One region of the Verrucosispora sp. ts21 genome, then DNA from elsewhere that is predicted to be linked to it. Evidence: riboswitches for the same ligand, from Rfam matches in the RefSeq annotation. Region 1 holds a riboswitch; each other region holds the start of a gene.
What was found. A riboswitch is a leader RNA that binds a small molecule or an ion and turns the genes downstream of it on or off. The one in region 1 is predicted to bind cyclic di-AMP.

Region 1 (5,108 bases):
CGTCAGCGCCAGGCGGGTCAGATCCGCCAGCGGGCAGCGGGTCACCGACCACAGTGGACGGGAGAACGCGAGACTCGGCACGCGGTCAAACCTATCGCCCTTGCGCAGCAACCGCAGCGGCCCGTTCGTTCAGGGGTGGTGAAGGCCACCACGCTCCGGCCGGATGGGCGGCGGGGTGCGGGCTACGACGTGGTGCCGGCCACTGGCTCCTCGGCGAACAGCGCCAGCAGGTCGCCGACCTGACGATCGGCCTCGGCGGGGTGCCGGAAGCGACCGGCCGGGTTGAGGGTGTACTCGTTGCGTCGCCCGACGCGGGTGCGCTGGAGGTAACCCTCGGCCTCCAGGTCGGCGACGATGGCCTGGGCGGCCCGCTCGGTCACGCCCACCTCGTCGGCGACGTCGCGGAGCCGGGCGGTGGGGTTGCGTGCGATGGCGAGCAGCACATGCCCGTGGTTGGTGAGAAAAGTCCAGTTACGGGCGTTCTCCCGCTCGCCTGTCGTTGCCATGTCGCCCATCGTATGGGCCTTTCAGCTTTTTCGGGCTATGCCGTCGGGCCCTGCACCCGCTCGGCCCCGGAGCGCAAGCGTCCAGGGATACCTGAAATCCATATCACGCATTCCTTGACGCGGCTTGCGCTGCGTGTGACCGTTGGACCAGCCCGTGACCAGCGTCGGCCCGGGATGACCAGGCATCGCATGAGTAGCGAGGGGGCGCCGGATGAGTCGACCCGGACCGATCGGAACAGAGCTGCGGCCGGAGCGGGAACTGCTCACCGCGGATATTCCGGGCGCGCCGCAACTGGCGCTTGCCGAACTGATGGCCGGTAATCGGCGGTTCGTCACCGACACGGCGTGGCATCCCAATCAGAACGCCGGACGTCGCGCTGCCGTGGCCGGGGAGCAGCATCCGTTTGCCGTGATCGTGGGCTGCTCCGACTCCCGGCTGGCCGCCGAGATCATCTTTGATCGCGGGCTGGGTGACCTCTTCGTGGTCCGGACCGCCGGGCACACCGTCGGCCCGGAGGTGCTGGGCAGCGTTGAGTACGCGGTGTCGGTGCTGCGTACGCCGCTGGTGGTGGTGCTCGGGCACGACTCCTGCGGTGCCGTGCAGGCGGCCCGCGCGGCACTGGCCACCGGCGCTGCCCCCGCGGGTCACCTGGGTGCGGTGGTGGACGCCGTGGTGCCCAGCCTGCGCCAGGCCCAGGCCGCCGGGGTGGACGACCTGAACTCGATCGTCGACATTCACATCGCGCAGACCGTGACGGCGATGCTGGGTTCGTCCGCGATGCTTGCCGCCGAGGTCTCCGCCGGGCGTTGCGCGGTGGTCGGCATGTCCTACCGGCTGGCCGCCGGCGAGGTCCGTGCGGTGGCTGCGGAACCGGCGGAGCTGGTCGCCGAGCTCGCGTCCGCCGCCTGACGGCGAGTGCCGGCCCGACAGAGGCACCTGACGGCACCCGCCGGGCCGCCGAGGGCATCAGCCGACGGACCGAGGGCCGCCCCACCGGACGGCGGGACGGCCCTCGAAGTGCTGCCGGATGTGCGTTAGTACATCGAGACGTGCACGTGGTCTGTGTGGTTCGACGGGCCGCTGTAGGAACTCCAGCCGGTCGCCGGGAACCAGATCTGCCGGTTCCAGATCACGTAGTAGACACCCAACCGGTCGGCGTTACGGACCAGGAACGCGGCCAGGTTGTTGCCGTAGATCCGGGTGTCGTCGTTGTACCAGGGCCGGAAACCGCTGTTCTGCAACGACCAGTCACATGCTCGGCCCTTGGGGTGCTCCCACTTGTCACCCGGCCGGTAGCAGCCGACGAACCTGTTGAAGCCGGCGCGCTTGACCTCCTTGTACATGTGCAGGGTGCGCGCCGTGATGCAGCCGGAGGTGGTCGGGTCGTTCTGGTTGCAAGACTCGGCCTTCCAGCCGCCGTCGGCTGACCGGTTCGGGCCGGGCCGGGCGACCGGAGAGGTGGCGGCCACCAGGCCACCGGTGAGACCGACGCCACCGACCAGGCGGAGTGACTTCTCCGCGTCGCTCTTCTTGCGGGCCATGTCGTTTGTCAGCTTCTGCTGCTCGCGTACCTCGGCGTCGAGCGCCAGCTTGGCCGTCTCGGCGCGGCGCTTGACCGCGTTGACCTCACCCAGCTTCTTGCTGTTGACCAGGTTCAACTCGTCGAGCGCGGCGGCGCGGTGGATGAACGAGTCGGGGGCGTTGCTCTGCAGCAGCATGGCGATCGCGCCCACCCGACCGGTCCGGTACGACTGGGTGGCGATCTCGGCGACCTGTGGGGCGAGGGCGTCCAGGTCAGCCTCGGCGCGGCGGACCTCGACAGCGAGCTTGAGCTGCTTCTTCTTGGACTTTTCCAGCTTCGACTTGGCCTTGGTGTAGTCCCGGTTCGTCGCCTCGATCAGCTCGTTGAGCATCGGCGGGTCGTCGTCATGACCGGCTGGTTTGGGGGGCTTCGGCGCAGCCGTCGCCGGCAGCGGGCCGGCGAAGACGGCGAACGCGGCGAACACGGCCACCACGGGCGTCAACCAGCGGCGTAGGGGTGCCGTCACTGTCTTCCCTTCCATCGACCGCCGACCGGGTTAGCTGACGGGTTCGGGACGGAAGTGGCCCCTACCGCTGGTGCGGATTCACCCCACGTACCTGGGTTCCCGGCTCGCCTGGTGGCGATTGGGCGGTGGCACCGCAGGCGCCGGTGCGCGCCTTCGGCGGTGACCGGCAGTGAGGTTACCCGACGGTCGGTCTGGTCCTCTACGTGCCGAACCCGGCAAGATGTGTCATTTCGTAATCGCACTGGGTGACGAGTGACACGCTTGTCGATCCTTTCGGTCGGCGTGCTCACGTTGAGGAGTGTCACCATGGGGTGTCGGTGCTCCTGTCCGGTTCGGGCCACTCCGAACGGGTGGCGGGGGGCGTGTGACGGGTACGCGGTGTGCTGAGGGCCTGGAGTGTCTCGGCCCGGTCCGTCGCCGGTCGCGGCAGGGCGACGGCCACGTCGTCGGGTGCTCCGGGCGCGGCGTTCGCCCCGGCACGGCGTCGTCCGGCGGTGGTCACCACCGTGGCCAGGGCGGTGGTCAGCGGTACGGCGGCGATCAGCCCGAGCGTGGCCACCACGCTGCGGACGATCTCCTGAGCGAGGAACTCGCTTGTCACGATCTGACCCAGCGCGCGGGAGTCGGCGGTGAGCAGGAGCAGCAGCGGCAGCGACGCGCCGGCGTACGCCAGCACGATGGTGTTCACCACCGAGGCGATGTGCGCCCGGCCCACCCGGGTCGCCGAGCGGTACAACTCGCGGCGGGACATGTTCGGGTTGGCGTGGGCCAACTCGGTGACCGCCGCGGCCTGGGTGACCGTGACGTCGTCCAGGACGCCCAGTGACCCGATGATGATGCCGGCCAGCAACAGGCCGTGCAGGTCGACGTCGCCCCGGAACATCGACAGGGTGGTGGCGTCCTCGCTGCCGAAGCCGGTCAGGTGGGTCGCGTTGGTGGCGGCCAGGCCGAGCAACCCGGTGAGCACGAGCGCGCCGAGGGTGCCGAGTACGGCCACCGAGGTCTGCGCCGACACCCCGTGCGTCAGGTACAGCACCACGAACATGATCAACGCGGCGCCGACGATGGCGACCACCAGCGGCGGCTGGCCGGCGCTGATGCCGGGCAGCACGAAGGTGAGCAGGATGGCGAAGCTGGCCGCCAGGCCGGCCAGGGCGGCCAGCCCACGCAGTCGTCCGAAGGCGACGATGGCGGCGGCGAAGAGCACTCCCAGCCAGATCAGTGGCGTACCGCGCTGGTGCTCGGCGATGTTGTAGGTGCTGATCGCCGGGTCCTCCGGGTCGATCAACGAGACCAGGATGACGTCGTCGTCGACGCTTACCGAGGGTGCGCCCGGCCCGGCCGGGATGGGGGTGTCGACGTGCTGGCCGGCGTCCGGGCCGTCCTGCACCCGTACCGTGACTGTGCCGCACGGGCCACCGGCCGTCGTCGGGGTGCCCTCCGGCACCGCGGGGTTGGGCGGGCAGGGTTCGGTCACCACCCGGGTGACCGTGCCGTGGTACCGGGGCAGGTCGTCGCCGGCCTCCGGGCGGGGGGCGTCGCGGGGCCAGAGCACCAGCGCGGCGACAAGCGTGGCGAGGAAGAGGGGGACCACCGTCACGATGAGGATCCGCCGCACCCCGGGTGGGGTGGGCGGAGCGGCACGGCTGTGATCGGCGCCCATTCGATAGTCTCCCAACGATTTCTTCAGCGGAGTACGTGTCGGCGGGCGAGTCGGTTCAGTCCGGCCGTACGACTCTCGCGGTGGACGGCCGAGGCGGCCGGAACGTGGCGGAATCGCTGCGTACGGTGAGTGTCGGGGCGGCCGTCGTCGTCGCCGGGCAGCGGCGGCGGTGCGGGTGCGCGTCCGGCAGCGCGGTGGGCCGGAAGGCGCGGATGTCGGCAGGCCATCGTGTGCGAATGGTAGCCAGCCCCGGAACGGATCGCAGGGTGCGTGGGGTCCGTCGGCGGTTCGTGAGCGCGGGCGGTGGTCGACGGGTGGCCCGGAGAGCGGGTCAGCCGCGCTTCATCAGGCGGCCGACGGCGGCCATCATCTCGGTGGCCATCTCGTCGGCGCGGCCCTCGGCAGCTCCCTCGTGCATGCAGTGCCGGGCGTGCCCGTCGAGCAGGCCGAGGGCGACCTTGTCGAGTGCGGCCTGGATGGCGGAGATCTGGGTGAGCACGTCGATGCAGTAGCGATCCTCGTCGACCATCTTCTCGACGCCGCGCACCTGGCCCTCGACGCGGCGCAGCCGGGCGAGCAGTTGGTCCTTGCTGGCGGTGTAGCCGCGGATCGGCGTCGGTGTGGTCATGAGCACGAGGATAACCTACCCCCTGGGGGTATGCTACGGTCGCGTTGGAGATACCCCCCTCGGGTATGTTCGTGGCACCGGCCGCCCCTCGGCCGGGCCAGGCGGAAAAGGAGAAGCCCCATGGTCACCACGACCTACCAGGTGCAGGGCATGACCTGCGGACACTGCGTCAGCGCGGTCAGCGGCCAGGTCGGCGCGCTGTCCGGCGTCACCGACGTGACGGTCGACCTGCCCGCCGGCCGGGTCACCGTCACCAGCGAGC
Region 2 (5,108 bases), on a different contig from region 1:
CGAGCTGCGGCGCGGGGCGGTCCGCGCCGAACGGGACGGCTACCGGCTGGCCCGGGTCGGCAACTTCGGGGCACTCGTCGAACGCGACGCGATGGTCTTCCACGCCGCGCAGCGACGTCACCTGTTCGACGCCGAGTACGAAGGGCTGGTCTTCGGCCGACTCGACCTGCGGGACGGCCAGGTGATCTACGTCGGGCGGCTCGGCATCCGCGACGAGGACGCCAGCACCCTGGTGGTCGACTGGCGGGCCCCCGCCGCCGCCGCGTTCTACCAGGCCACTCCCGCCGAGCCGCTCGGCGTGGTACGCCGACGCACGATCCAGTCCAGCGGGGAACGGGTCACCCGGATCGAGGACGACCTGCTCGACCCGGAAGCCGCACCGCCGGACATGCCGGTGGTGGGCGACGGCGCGCTGCTGGCGACCCTGTCCCGCACCACCGGCCGGGGCATGCGCGACATCGTCGCGACCATCCAGCGTGAGCAGGACGAGGCGATCCGCTCCCCCAGTTCCGGGGTGACGCTCGTCTCCGGCGGCCCCGGCACCGGCAAGACGGCGGTGGCCCTGCACCGTGCCGCCTATCTGCTCTACGCCGACCGGAGCCGGTACGCCGGAGGCGGCATCCTGGTCGTCGGCCCCTCCTCGGTCTTCGTCTCCTACATCGCCTCGGTGCTGCCGTCGTTGGGCGAGGACAATGCCACCCTGCAGTCGCTGGGCAGCATCTTCCCCGGCCTGGTCGCCACCCGCACCGACCCGCCCCGGGTGGCCGCGATCAAGGGATCGTTGCGGATGCGGCGGGTCCTGGAACGTGCCGTGCGGGACACCGCGCCGGGTTCCCCCACCGAGTTGCGGCTGCTCTACCGGGGACAGCTGCTGCGGTTGGAGCGGGCCGAGCTGAACACGGTCTGGAACCGTGCGCTGCCCCGTGGCGCCCGCCGCAACGAGGTACGCCGGGCCGGCTTCGACGGCGTCCTCGCCGCGCTCTGGGCCCAGGCCCGCCGGTTGGGCATCGCCGGCCTGCCCGAGCAGCGCGCCTTCGAGGACGAGTTGATCGACCGTAGCGACTTCCGAGAGTTCCTCAAGGCCTGGTGGCCCCGGCTGCATCCCCGGCACGTGCTCGGCTGGCTGGCCGACCACGAGCGACTGCGCCGCTACGCCGGCGGCATCCTGTCCGGGGCCGAGATCCGGCTGCTGGGCGAGGCCTACCGAGGGCTGGCCACGGACGGCCCGACGGTCGCCGACGCCGCGCTGCTCGACGAGCTGGACACGTTGCTCGGTAAGCCGGTACGCCCGGCCCGAGCCAAGCGGGATCCGTTCCAGCTGGCCGGCGGCGTACGGGAGCTGAGCACCTTCGCCGACCGGCAGCGGGCTGCCCGACAGGCCGCCCGCGAGCGTCCGGAGGATTACCGGGACTACGCCCACGTGGTGGTCGACGAGTCGCAGGACGTCTCGCCGATGCAGTGGCGGATGATCGGCCGGCGGGGCCGGTTGGCCTCGTGGACCGTGGTCGGTGACCCGGCGCAGACCGCCTGGACGGGAGATCCGCAGGAGCTGAATCGCGCTCGGGAGCAGGCCCTGGGTCGGCGGCCGCGGCACCGGTTCACCCTCACCACCAACTACCGCAACTCGGCGGAGATCTTCGCGGTGGCGGCCGACGAGATCCGCCGGGTGTACCCGGATCTTCCGCTGCCCACGGCGGTCCGCTCCACCGGAGTCGACCCGGTGCAACTCGTGGTGCCGGCCGCCGAGTTGACGACGAGCGTGGTGTCGGCCGCGGGCACCCTGCTCGGCGAGGTCGAGGGCACCGTCGGGGTGATCACTCCGGTGCCGTGGCGCGACGAGGTGGCGGGATGGCTCGATGGCCTCGGCGGCGACCGCCTGCAGGTGGTGACGAGCCTGGAGGCCAAGGGCATGGAGTATGACGCGGTGGTGCTCGTCGCGCCGAGTGAGATCCGCGCGGTGCCCGATTCCGGCGTGCGGACGCTCTACGTCGCGCTGTCCCGAGCCACCCAGCGGTTGACCACTGTCGATGTAGCCGACTGAGACCGGGCCTACCGATATCTGCCACGGATGATACTTTCGTCCGATTTCCTGGTGACCGGACGAACACCACGGGTCACACCGGCTGCACGGGTCACAGCAGCACCGGTAGGCTCGGACCCGGCCTCCGCCAGGCGGCACCCACCGGTGCCGGCGGTGGTCGCCGCCTAATCGCCCGCAGGGGCGAGCCGGGGAACCATGTTCCTGGGGTGCATCCGCGCACGCGCGGTAGGGATCTTCCGTCCCGAACCCGTCAGCTAACCCGGTCGGCGGCTGACGGAAGGACATGTGCATGCCAGCAGTGGCAACCGTGAAACCGGCCGCCCGAACGGCGGCCCTGATCTGCGCGGCGCTCGCTCTCGCCGTAGGCGTCGCGCTCGTTCCCGGCCCGGCCGCGGCGCACGGGTTACGGGCGGCGGCTCCCGGCGACGTCGGCGACGAGGGGGGCACCCCGGCGCTGCGCGCCCAACTGGAGGCGGCCAGCAAGGGCTACCTCGACGCCAAGGCCGCGCTGGACCGTTCGGTCAAGCGACAGAAGCAACTGGCCGCACAGCTCACCGCCACCGAGAGCCAGCTCACCGAACGCGGTGCCAAGGTCGCCGAGATCGCCGCACAGGCGTACCGCAGCGGCCGGCTCGGCGCGGCGTCGGCGCTGCTCAACAGCGGCTCTCCGGCCGGCTTCATGGACCGGGCGGCGGCGCTGGACGCGGTGGCCGCCAACGAGGAACGCGCCCTCGGTGAGCTGCGGGCCACCCGTGACGAGGTCAGCAGGACCAAGCAGGCGCTGGACGTGGAGGTCCAGGAGCAGCGCAAGCAGGTCGCGGTGATGGCCAAGCGCAAGGACCAGGCCGAGCGGGCGCTGACCGTGGCCAACGAGCGGGCGGAGGCGGCCGAACGCGCCCAGGCCGCCGAACGCGCCGCCCGCACCCCGAACCGTGGTGGCGGTTCCAGCCCGACGGCCAAGCCCGCGCCCCGCAACTCGGACGGCTCGTGGCCCTCGGAGTCGTGCAGTGTCAACGACCCGACCCCGGCCAACGGCTGCATCACCCCGCGCACGCTGCACGCGCTCAAGCAGGCCAAGGCGGCCGGCTTCACCAGGTACGTCTCCTGCTACCGCTCGGGCGGCTCGGGCGAGCACCCCAAGGGCCGGGCCTGTGACTTCGCCGCGCAGAAGAACGGCTTCGGCGGAGTCGCCACGGGCGGCGACCGGACGTACGGCAACAACCTGGCGGCGTACTTCGTCAACAACGCCGACCGGCTCGCCGTGCTCTACGTGATCTGGTACAAGCAGATCTGGCTGCCCAGCAGCGGCTGGAAGGCGTACAGCGGCGGTCGCGGCGACCCGTCCAGCGACCACACCAACCACGTGCACCTGTCGGTGTACTGACCCGTTCACACGACGACGCCGGGTGGGACTTCCACCCGGCGTCGTCGCATCGTGCCCGCACCCGCGAAACGGCCACCCTCGCCCGCCGGTCGACGCGCGCGGATCCGCCACCTTGGTTACCGTCTAAGACGGAAGTGGACATTTCGCCACGAGGGGGCGCAACGCGCATGAGACAACCCACCACGCGGTTCACCCGGTCCGGCGCCTGCGGGTGGGACCGGTGACCGGGCACGTCATGGTCTTCGCGCCCACACCGCTGCTGACCGTCACCGTCGACCAGCCCAGTGACGTACCGGAGCTGCACCTGCACCCCGGCGGACAGGGCGTCTGGCAGGCCCGGATGGTGCTGTCGCTCGGTGTCGACGTGGTGCTCTGCACGGCGCTCGGCGGCGAGATCGGGGAGGTCCTGGCGCCGCTGCTGGTCGGCGAGGGAGTGGACCTCAAGGTGGTGAACCGCGACTCCGGCGGCAGCGGCGGGTACGTGCACGACCGTCGCGGGGGCACCCGGCGGGAGATCGTCGACGTGCCCGGCCAGCCGTTGAGCCGACACGAACTGGACGAGTTGTACAACCTCGCCCTCAGCGAAGGGCTGCGCGCGGAGGTGTGCGTGCTCAGCGGCCCGAACGACCCGTCACTGGTGCCCGCCGACCTGTACCGGCGCTTCGCCGCCGACCTCGGCGCCAACGGCAGCCGGGTGGTGGTGGACCTCAGTGGCGAGCACCTGACGGCGGTCGTGGAGAGCGGCGTGTTCTTCCTCAAGGTCAGCCACGAGGAGCTGATCGCGGACGGCCGAGCCGCCGACGACGACGAGGAACAGCTCACCCGCGCCATGTACGACCTGCATACCGCCGGTGCGGAGAACGTGGTGGTCAGTCGGGCCGAGAAGCCGGCGCTGGCCCTGGTCGACGGCGAGGTGTTCGAGGTCCAGATGCCCCAGTTGGAAGCGGCCGACCCGCGTGGCGCGGGCGACTCGATGACCGCCGGGGTGGCCGCCGTGGTCGCCCAGGGCGGCGACGTCCGCACCGCCATCCGTACCGGCGCGGCGGCCGGCGCGCTGAACGTCACGCGCCACGGGCTGGGCACCGGCCGGGTCGACTCGATCACCGGCCTGGTGGAGCGGGTGCAGCTGGAGCCGGCGAGCATCCGCCCGCAGCACCGCACGACCCCCGACGAGTTGGCCCACCGGGCGGGCGGGCGATGACGCTGCGGGTACTGATCACCAACGACGACGGGATCGCCGCCCCCGGCATCCACGCGCTGGCCCGGGCCGCCGTCGACCGGGGCCTGGACGTGGTGGTGGCCGCCCCGCTGGAGGAGGCCAGCGGCACCAGCGCCGCGATGAGCGCGATCGAGCAGGACGGCCGGGTGGTGGTCCACGAGCACCCGCTGCCGGACCTGGACGGTACGCCCGCCTTCGCGGTCGGCGGGTCTCCCGGCTTCATCGCGCTCATCGCCGTGCACGGCGCTTTCGGGCCACCGCCGCAGGTGCTGCTGTCCGGAATCAATCGTGGCGCCAACGCCGGTCGCGCGGTGCTGCACTCCGGCACCGTGGGTGCCGCGTTCACCGCCGCCGCGAACGGCTGTCCGGCGATGGCGGTGTCCCTGGACGTCCTGTCGGCCGGTGAGGCCACCGCGGCCAGCGGCGGTGCGGCGGTGGCCGCCGCCGCCCGGGTACGCGACGCC
Region 3 (5,108 bases), on a different contig from region 1:
GGGTGTGGCCTGGCACCGCTTCCTGGCCTTCCCCAACATCTTCTTCAAGCGCAAGCCGGGGGCGGCCGGCTCCGGCCTCGGCCCGCTGCGGCCGATGATGAGCGACGGCAAGCCGCTGGACTTCGAGGAGGCCGACCCCGAGAAGGACCAGTTCGGGGTGGCTCAGGTCGAGCAGTTCACCTGGAAGGGCCTGCTGGACTTCAGCACCTGCACGGAGTGCGGTCGGTGCCAGTCACAGTGCCCGGCCTGGAACACCGGCAAGCCGCTGTCGCCGAAGCTGCTCGTGCTCAGCCTGCGGGATCACGCGTACGCCAAGGCGCCCTACCTGCTGGCCGGCGGCGGCAAGGACCTCACCGGCGAGGAGAAGGCCACCGCCGCGCAGCTCGCCCACGTCGACGTGCTGGCGCTCGCCGAGGCGGAGAAGCCGCTGATCGGCGACGCCGAGGCCGGCGGCGTGATCGACCCGGACGTGCTCTGGTCGTGCACCACCTGCGGTGCCTGTGTCGAGCAGTGCCCGGTGGACATCGAGCATGTCGACCACATCGTCGACATGCGGCGTTACCAGGTGCTCATCGAGTCGAGCTTCCCCTCCGAGGCCGGCGTGATGCTGCGCAACCTGGAGAACAAGGGCAACCCCTGGGGTGCGCCGCAGAACACCCGGGAGGACTGGACCAAGGGCCTCGACTTCGAGGTGCCGCGGGTCGGCGAGGTCGACGACTTCGAGTACCTGTTCTGGGTGGGCTGCGCCGGTGCGTTCGAGGACCGGGCCAAGAAGACCACCCGCGCGGTGGCCACGCTGCTGAACGAGGCGGGCGTCTCCTTCGCCATCCTCGGTGAGGGCGAGACCTGCTCGGGTGACCCGGCCCGCCGCATCGGCAACGAGTTCGTCTTCCAGATGCTCGCCCAGCAGAACGTGGAGACCCTCAACGAGGCGTTCTCCGGCCGCGAGAAGGCCAAGCGGAAGATCGTCGCCACCTGCCCGCACTGCTTCAACACCCTGGGCAACGAGTACGGCCAGCTCGGCGGCGAGTTCGAGGTGGTGCACCACACCCAGTTGCTGGCGCATCTGGTCGCCACCGGCAAGCTCACCCCGGTACAGCCGGTCGACGGCGGTGTCACGTACCACGACCCGTGCTACCTCGGGCGGCACAACCGGGTCTTCACGCCGCCGCGTGAGGTGCTGGGCAGTGCGTTGGGGGCCGGCGAGATCACCGAGATGCCGCGCAACAGCGAGCGCTCCTTCTGCTGCGGCGCCGGTGGCGCGCGGATGTGGATGGAGGAGCGGATCGGCAAGCGGATCAATGTGGACCGGGTCGAGGAGGCCATGTCCACCGGGGCCAAGACCATCGCCGTCGGCTGTCCGTTCTGCTCGACGATGCTCACCGACGGAGTGAACGGCAAGGGCGCCGGCGAGCAGGTCGAGGTCGTCGATGTGGCGAGCGTCCTACTGCGGTCGGTCCGGCCCGAGCAGGCCCGGGGCGCCGAGGAGGGCGAGCCGGTCGGCAGCTGAGCAAGGCTTGAACACCTACGGGGTACGGCGGGCTCGCGTGGTCCGTCGTACCCCGTATTCACATTTACTGGTGTGACTATAACGAAATGATCGACACCCTTTGTGCGCAGCCGGTTGCGCAAACGTGAATCGGTCGTTGGTCGCCTTGATTCCGACCGTCGCCTTCCCTAATGTTGGGCACCGACCGCTGTAGGTCGTCTGTTCCGCCCCTCTACCGCCCGCGGGACACCCGGCGGTCGGTTGCAAAGGAGTCGCTGCCGGTGGCAACCATGCCCCTCCATCGTCACGTGCCCGGACGGTCGAGCCGTCCAGGTGGCCTGCGGAGAGCCGCTCACCGTCTGCTCGTCCTGGTGGCCGCCGCCGCAGTCGGCGCTGGCCTGCTCTCCGCCCCCGCGCACGCCGAGCCCTCGGTGGAGGAGATCGAGCGCCAGATCGACAAGCAGTGGCAGCAGCTTGAGCCCACCATCGAGCAGTACAACAAGGTGCGGTCGCAGCTGAAGGTCAACCGGAAGAAGTCGGCCGACCTGCAGAAGAAGATCCAGCCGCTGGCCCTGGAGGCCGAGCTGGCCATGAACCGGGTGGCGGACCTGGCCTCGCGGTACTACGTGAACGGGCCGTCCCAGGAAATCGGCGCGATGCTGCTGAACGCGAAGCCGGACCTGCTGGGCGAGCAGATGACCATGCTGGAGCGGCTGGCGGCGTACGAGCGCCAGCAGCTCGAGAGCGTGATGAAGGTCCGCAAGAAGTACGACACCCAGAAGGCCAAGCTCGACGCGCTGATCGCCGACCAGGAGGCGAAGGAAAAGCAGCTGGCGGCGAAGAAGAAGCAGATCGACGCCAAGATCAAGCAACTTGAGCGGTCGCTGCCGGTGACCACGGTGAAGACCACCAACTGCCCGACCATCAACGGGGTGGTCAGCGCGGCGGCCCGGACCGCCATCAAGGTCGCGTGTGCCCAGGTCGGCAAGCCGTACGTCTGGGGTGCCACCGGCCCGAACTCGTTCGACTGCTCCGGCCTGACCCAGTACGCGTACAAGGCCGCCGGCATCTACCTGACGCACTTCACCGGCGCGCAGTGGAACGAGGGCAAGGCGATTTCCAGGTCTGAGGCCCGCCCCGGCGATCTGGTCTTCTTCCGCAGTGACCTGAGTCACGTCGGCCTCTATCTGGGCAACAATTTGATGGTGCACGCACCCAGAGCAGGTAAACCGGTGAACGTCTCACCGATCACCACGATGCCGGTCGCCGGCTTCCGTCGACCCGGCTGAGCGAGCACACAGGAACATCACCAGGGCCCTCGGTCAAGCGACCGAGGGCCCTGTCCGTTGTCGGATTTGTGCACCGTGAGTGATGGCGTGGATGTGTTGCGTATCGACGGGGATCGTCCCTACGCTGGGCAATCGTCGGCCCGATGGCAGTTCCGTCCACCAGGGGCGGTGACGGTCCGACACCGCCGAGTCGCTTGCGCGAGCCGGGGACCCAGGTTCCCGGGGTGAATCCGCGATCATCGCGGTAGGGCGCTCCCTTCCCGCCCGAACCCGTCAGCTAACCCGGTAGGCGGTACGGGAAGAAGGAGTACGGAGCCCGGTGGCACACCATGCCCCGCGGCCACTGTCAGCACGGCCGGCACCGTCCGGCCCGACGACGGCTGCGCCGCGATCCCGCTGGTACCGCTGCACCACCGCACTCGCCGCTCTGTCCGCGACCGCCGTCATGCTGACCGGCGGCGCGACGGCGGCCCACGCCGAGCCGACGGTCGACGCCATCGAGCGCCAGATCGACGCGGACTGGAACCGGCTCGAACCACTCGTCGAACGCCACAACGCCACCCGGCAGGATCTCGCCGGCAAACGCCGGGAGGCCGACGCCCTGGCCGCTCGGATCGCACCGCTTGAGCAGCAGGTCGACGCGGCGATGACCCGGGTCGGCGCGCTGGCGGCGCGGGCGTACAAGGGCGGCACGGTCGGTGCCGTCAACGTCCTGCTGGGCAGCAGGTCGCCGGGCGAGGTCGTGGAGCAGATCGGCCTGCTCGACCGCTACGCCCACTTCCAGCAACAGGACGTACGCGAGGCCAGCGAACTGCGCGACGAACTCACCACCGCCAAGGCCGGGCTGGAACGCACCATCGACCAGTTGACCCGTACGGAGGCCGAGCTCGGGCAGAAGCGACGCCAGATCGACGCCGAGATCGACCGGTTGCAGCGGCTCCGGCTGCGGGCGTACGGCAACGGAGGCGGTGGCCCGCTGCGCCCGGCGCCCTGCCCGGCCGGCTATCCGGGCGGGCCGGCGGGGGTGGCGGTGAAGTTCGCCTGCGCCCAGATCGGCAAGCCGTACGTGTGGGGGGCCGAGGGACCGAACGCGTACGACTGCTCGGGTCTGATGCTTGCCGCCTGGGCGCGGGCCGGGGTGGCGCTACCGCACAACGCGGCCCGGCAGCGTCAGGTCACCGCGTCGGTCAGCCGCAGCGCGCTACGCCCGGGTGACCTGGTCTTCTACTACCGGGATCTGCACCACGTCGGCATGTACGTGGGCGACGGCTGGGTGGTGCACGCCTCCCGCGCCGGTCAGCCGGTGAAGATGAAACGGATGGACACCAGCCCCATCCACAGCTTCGGCCGACCCGGCTGAGGGGTGGTCCCGGCGTTGGCGTGGTCCTGCCGGAGGCGTGGGTCTGGTGTTGGTGTGGTCAGCGGGTTGGCCAGGTGCGCCAGTTCTGCCAGGCCCGGCTCGGCGTCGGCCCGCGCTGACCCTGGTAGCGGGAGCCGTAGACAGCCGAGCCGTACGGGTGCTCGGCGGGCGAGGAGAGCCGGAAGATGCAGAGCTGACCGATCTTCATGCCGGGCCAGAGGGTGATCGGCAGGTTCGCCACGTTGGACAACTCCAGCGTGACGTGCCCGGAGAAGCCGGGGTCGATGAAGCCGGCGGTGGAGTGGGTGAGCAGGCCGAGGCGCCCCAGGCTGGACTTGCCTTCGAGTCGGCCGGCCAACTGGTCGCCGAGGGAGATGACCTCCAGGGTGGAGGCGAGCACGAACTCGCCCGGGTGCAGCACGAAGGGCTCGCCGTCGGGCACCTCGACCGGCGAGGTCAGGTCGTCCTGCCGGGTCGCCGGGTCGATGTGGGTGTAGAGGTGGTTGTTGAAGACCCGGAACAGCTTGTCCAGGCGTACGTCGATGCTGGACGGCTGCACCAGCGTGGGCTCGAAGGGCTCCAGCGCGAGCGTGCCCGCCTTGATCTCGGAGACCAGGTCGCGGTCGGAGAGCAGCATCGCCACACCATACCGATATGGCTGAACTGCGTGTCGCGCTACCTGTCTAGAACGTATGTTCGATAAGATGTCGACATGGCTTCCTGGTCCGAATTCGCCGCTGACGAGCCTCGACTCGCCGACGAGATCCGCCTTCTCATGCAGCAGTACGGCCCGGGCTTCGGCTACCTGGCCACGGTCCGCGCCGACGGCGGGCCCCGGGTGCACCCGGTCTCCCCGGTGATCACCGACGACGGTCTCTACTGCTTCGTGGTCGACTCGCCGAAGCGGCGCGACCTGGAACGCGACGGCCGCTACGCTCTGCACTCCTTCCCGCCGGAGGAGAGCGACGAC

Region 2: linked by a shared signal. The riboswitch ahead of C1A38_RS11870 (coiled-coil domain-containing protein) and the one ahead of C1A38_RS05620 (coiled-coil domain-containing protein) in region 1 are both predicted to bind cyclic di-AMP.
Region 3: linked by a shared signal. The riboswitch ahead of C1A38_RS10780 (C40 family peptidase) and the one ahead of C1A38_RS05620 (coiled-coil domain-containing protein) in region 1 are both predicted to bind cyclic di-AMP.

What each region holds. Positions count from the first base shown of each region.
Region 1 is NZ_PNOZ01000009.1:1,338-6,445, forward strand. Features, by position in the region: gene C1A38_RS05605 (hypothetical protein) at 1-81, opposite strand, end outside; gene C1A38_RS05610 (helix-turn-helix transcriptional regulator) at 183-515, opposite strand; gene C1A38_RS05615 (carbonic anhydrase) at 718-1,416, shown strand; gene C1A38_RS05620 (coiled-coil domain-containing protein) at 1,542-2,555, opposite strand; cyclic di-AMP (ydaO/yuaA leader) riboswitch at 2,560-2,690, opposite strand; gene C1A38_RS05625 (YibE/F family protein) at 2,857-4,218, opposite strand; gene C1A38_RS05630 (metal-sensitive transcriptional regulator) at 4,550-4,846, opposite strand; gene C1A38_RS05635 (heavy-metal-associated domain-containing protein) at 4,967-5,108, shown strand, end outside.
Region 2 is NZ_PNOZ01000021.1:78,393-83,500, forward strand. Features, by position in the region: gene C1A38_RS11865 (HelD family protein) at 1-2,041, shown strand, start outside; cyclic di-AMP (ydaO/yuaA leader) riboswitch at 2,193-2,326, shown strand; gene C1A38_RS11870 (coiled-coil domain-containing protein) at 2,331-3,425, shown strand; gene C1A38_RS11875 (1-phosphofructokinase family hexose kinase) at 3,646-4,626, shown strand; gene surE (5'/3'-nucleotidase SurE) at 4,623-5,108, shown strand, end outside.
Region 3 is NZ_PNOZ01000019.1:34,013-39,120, forward strand. Features, by position in the region: gene C1A38_RS10770 ((Fe-S)-binding protein) at 1-1,510, shown strand, start outside; gene C1A38_RS10775 (C40 family peptidase) at 1,765-2,778, shown strand; cyclic di-AMP (ydaO/yuaA leader) riboswitch at 2,952-3,085, shown strand; gene C1A38_RS10780 (C40 family peptidase) at 3,098-4,138, shown strand; gene dcd (dCTP deaminase) at 4,197-4,775, opposite strand; gene C1A38_RS10790 (pyridoxamine 5'-phosphate oxidase family protein) at 4,851-5,108, shown strand, end outside.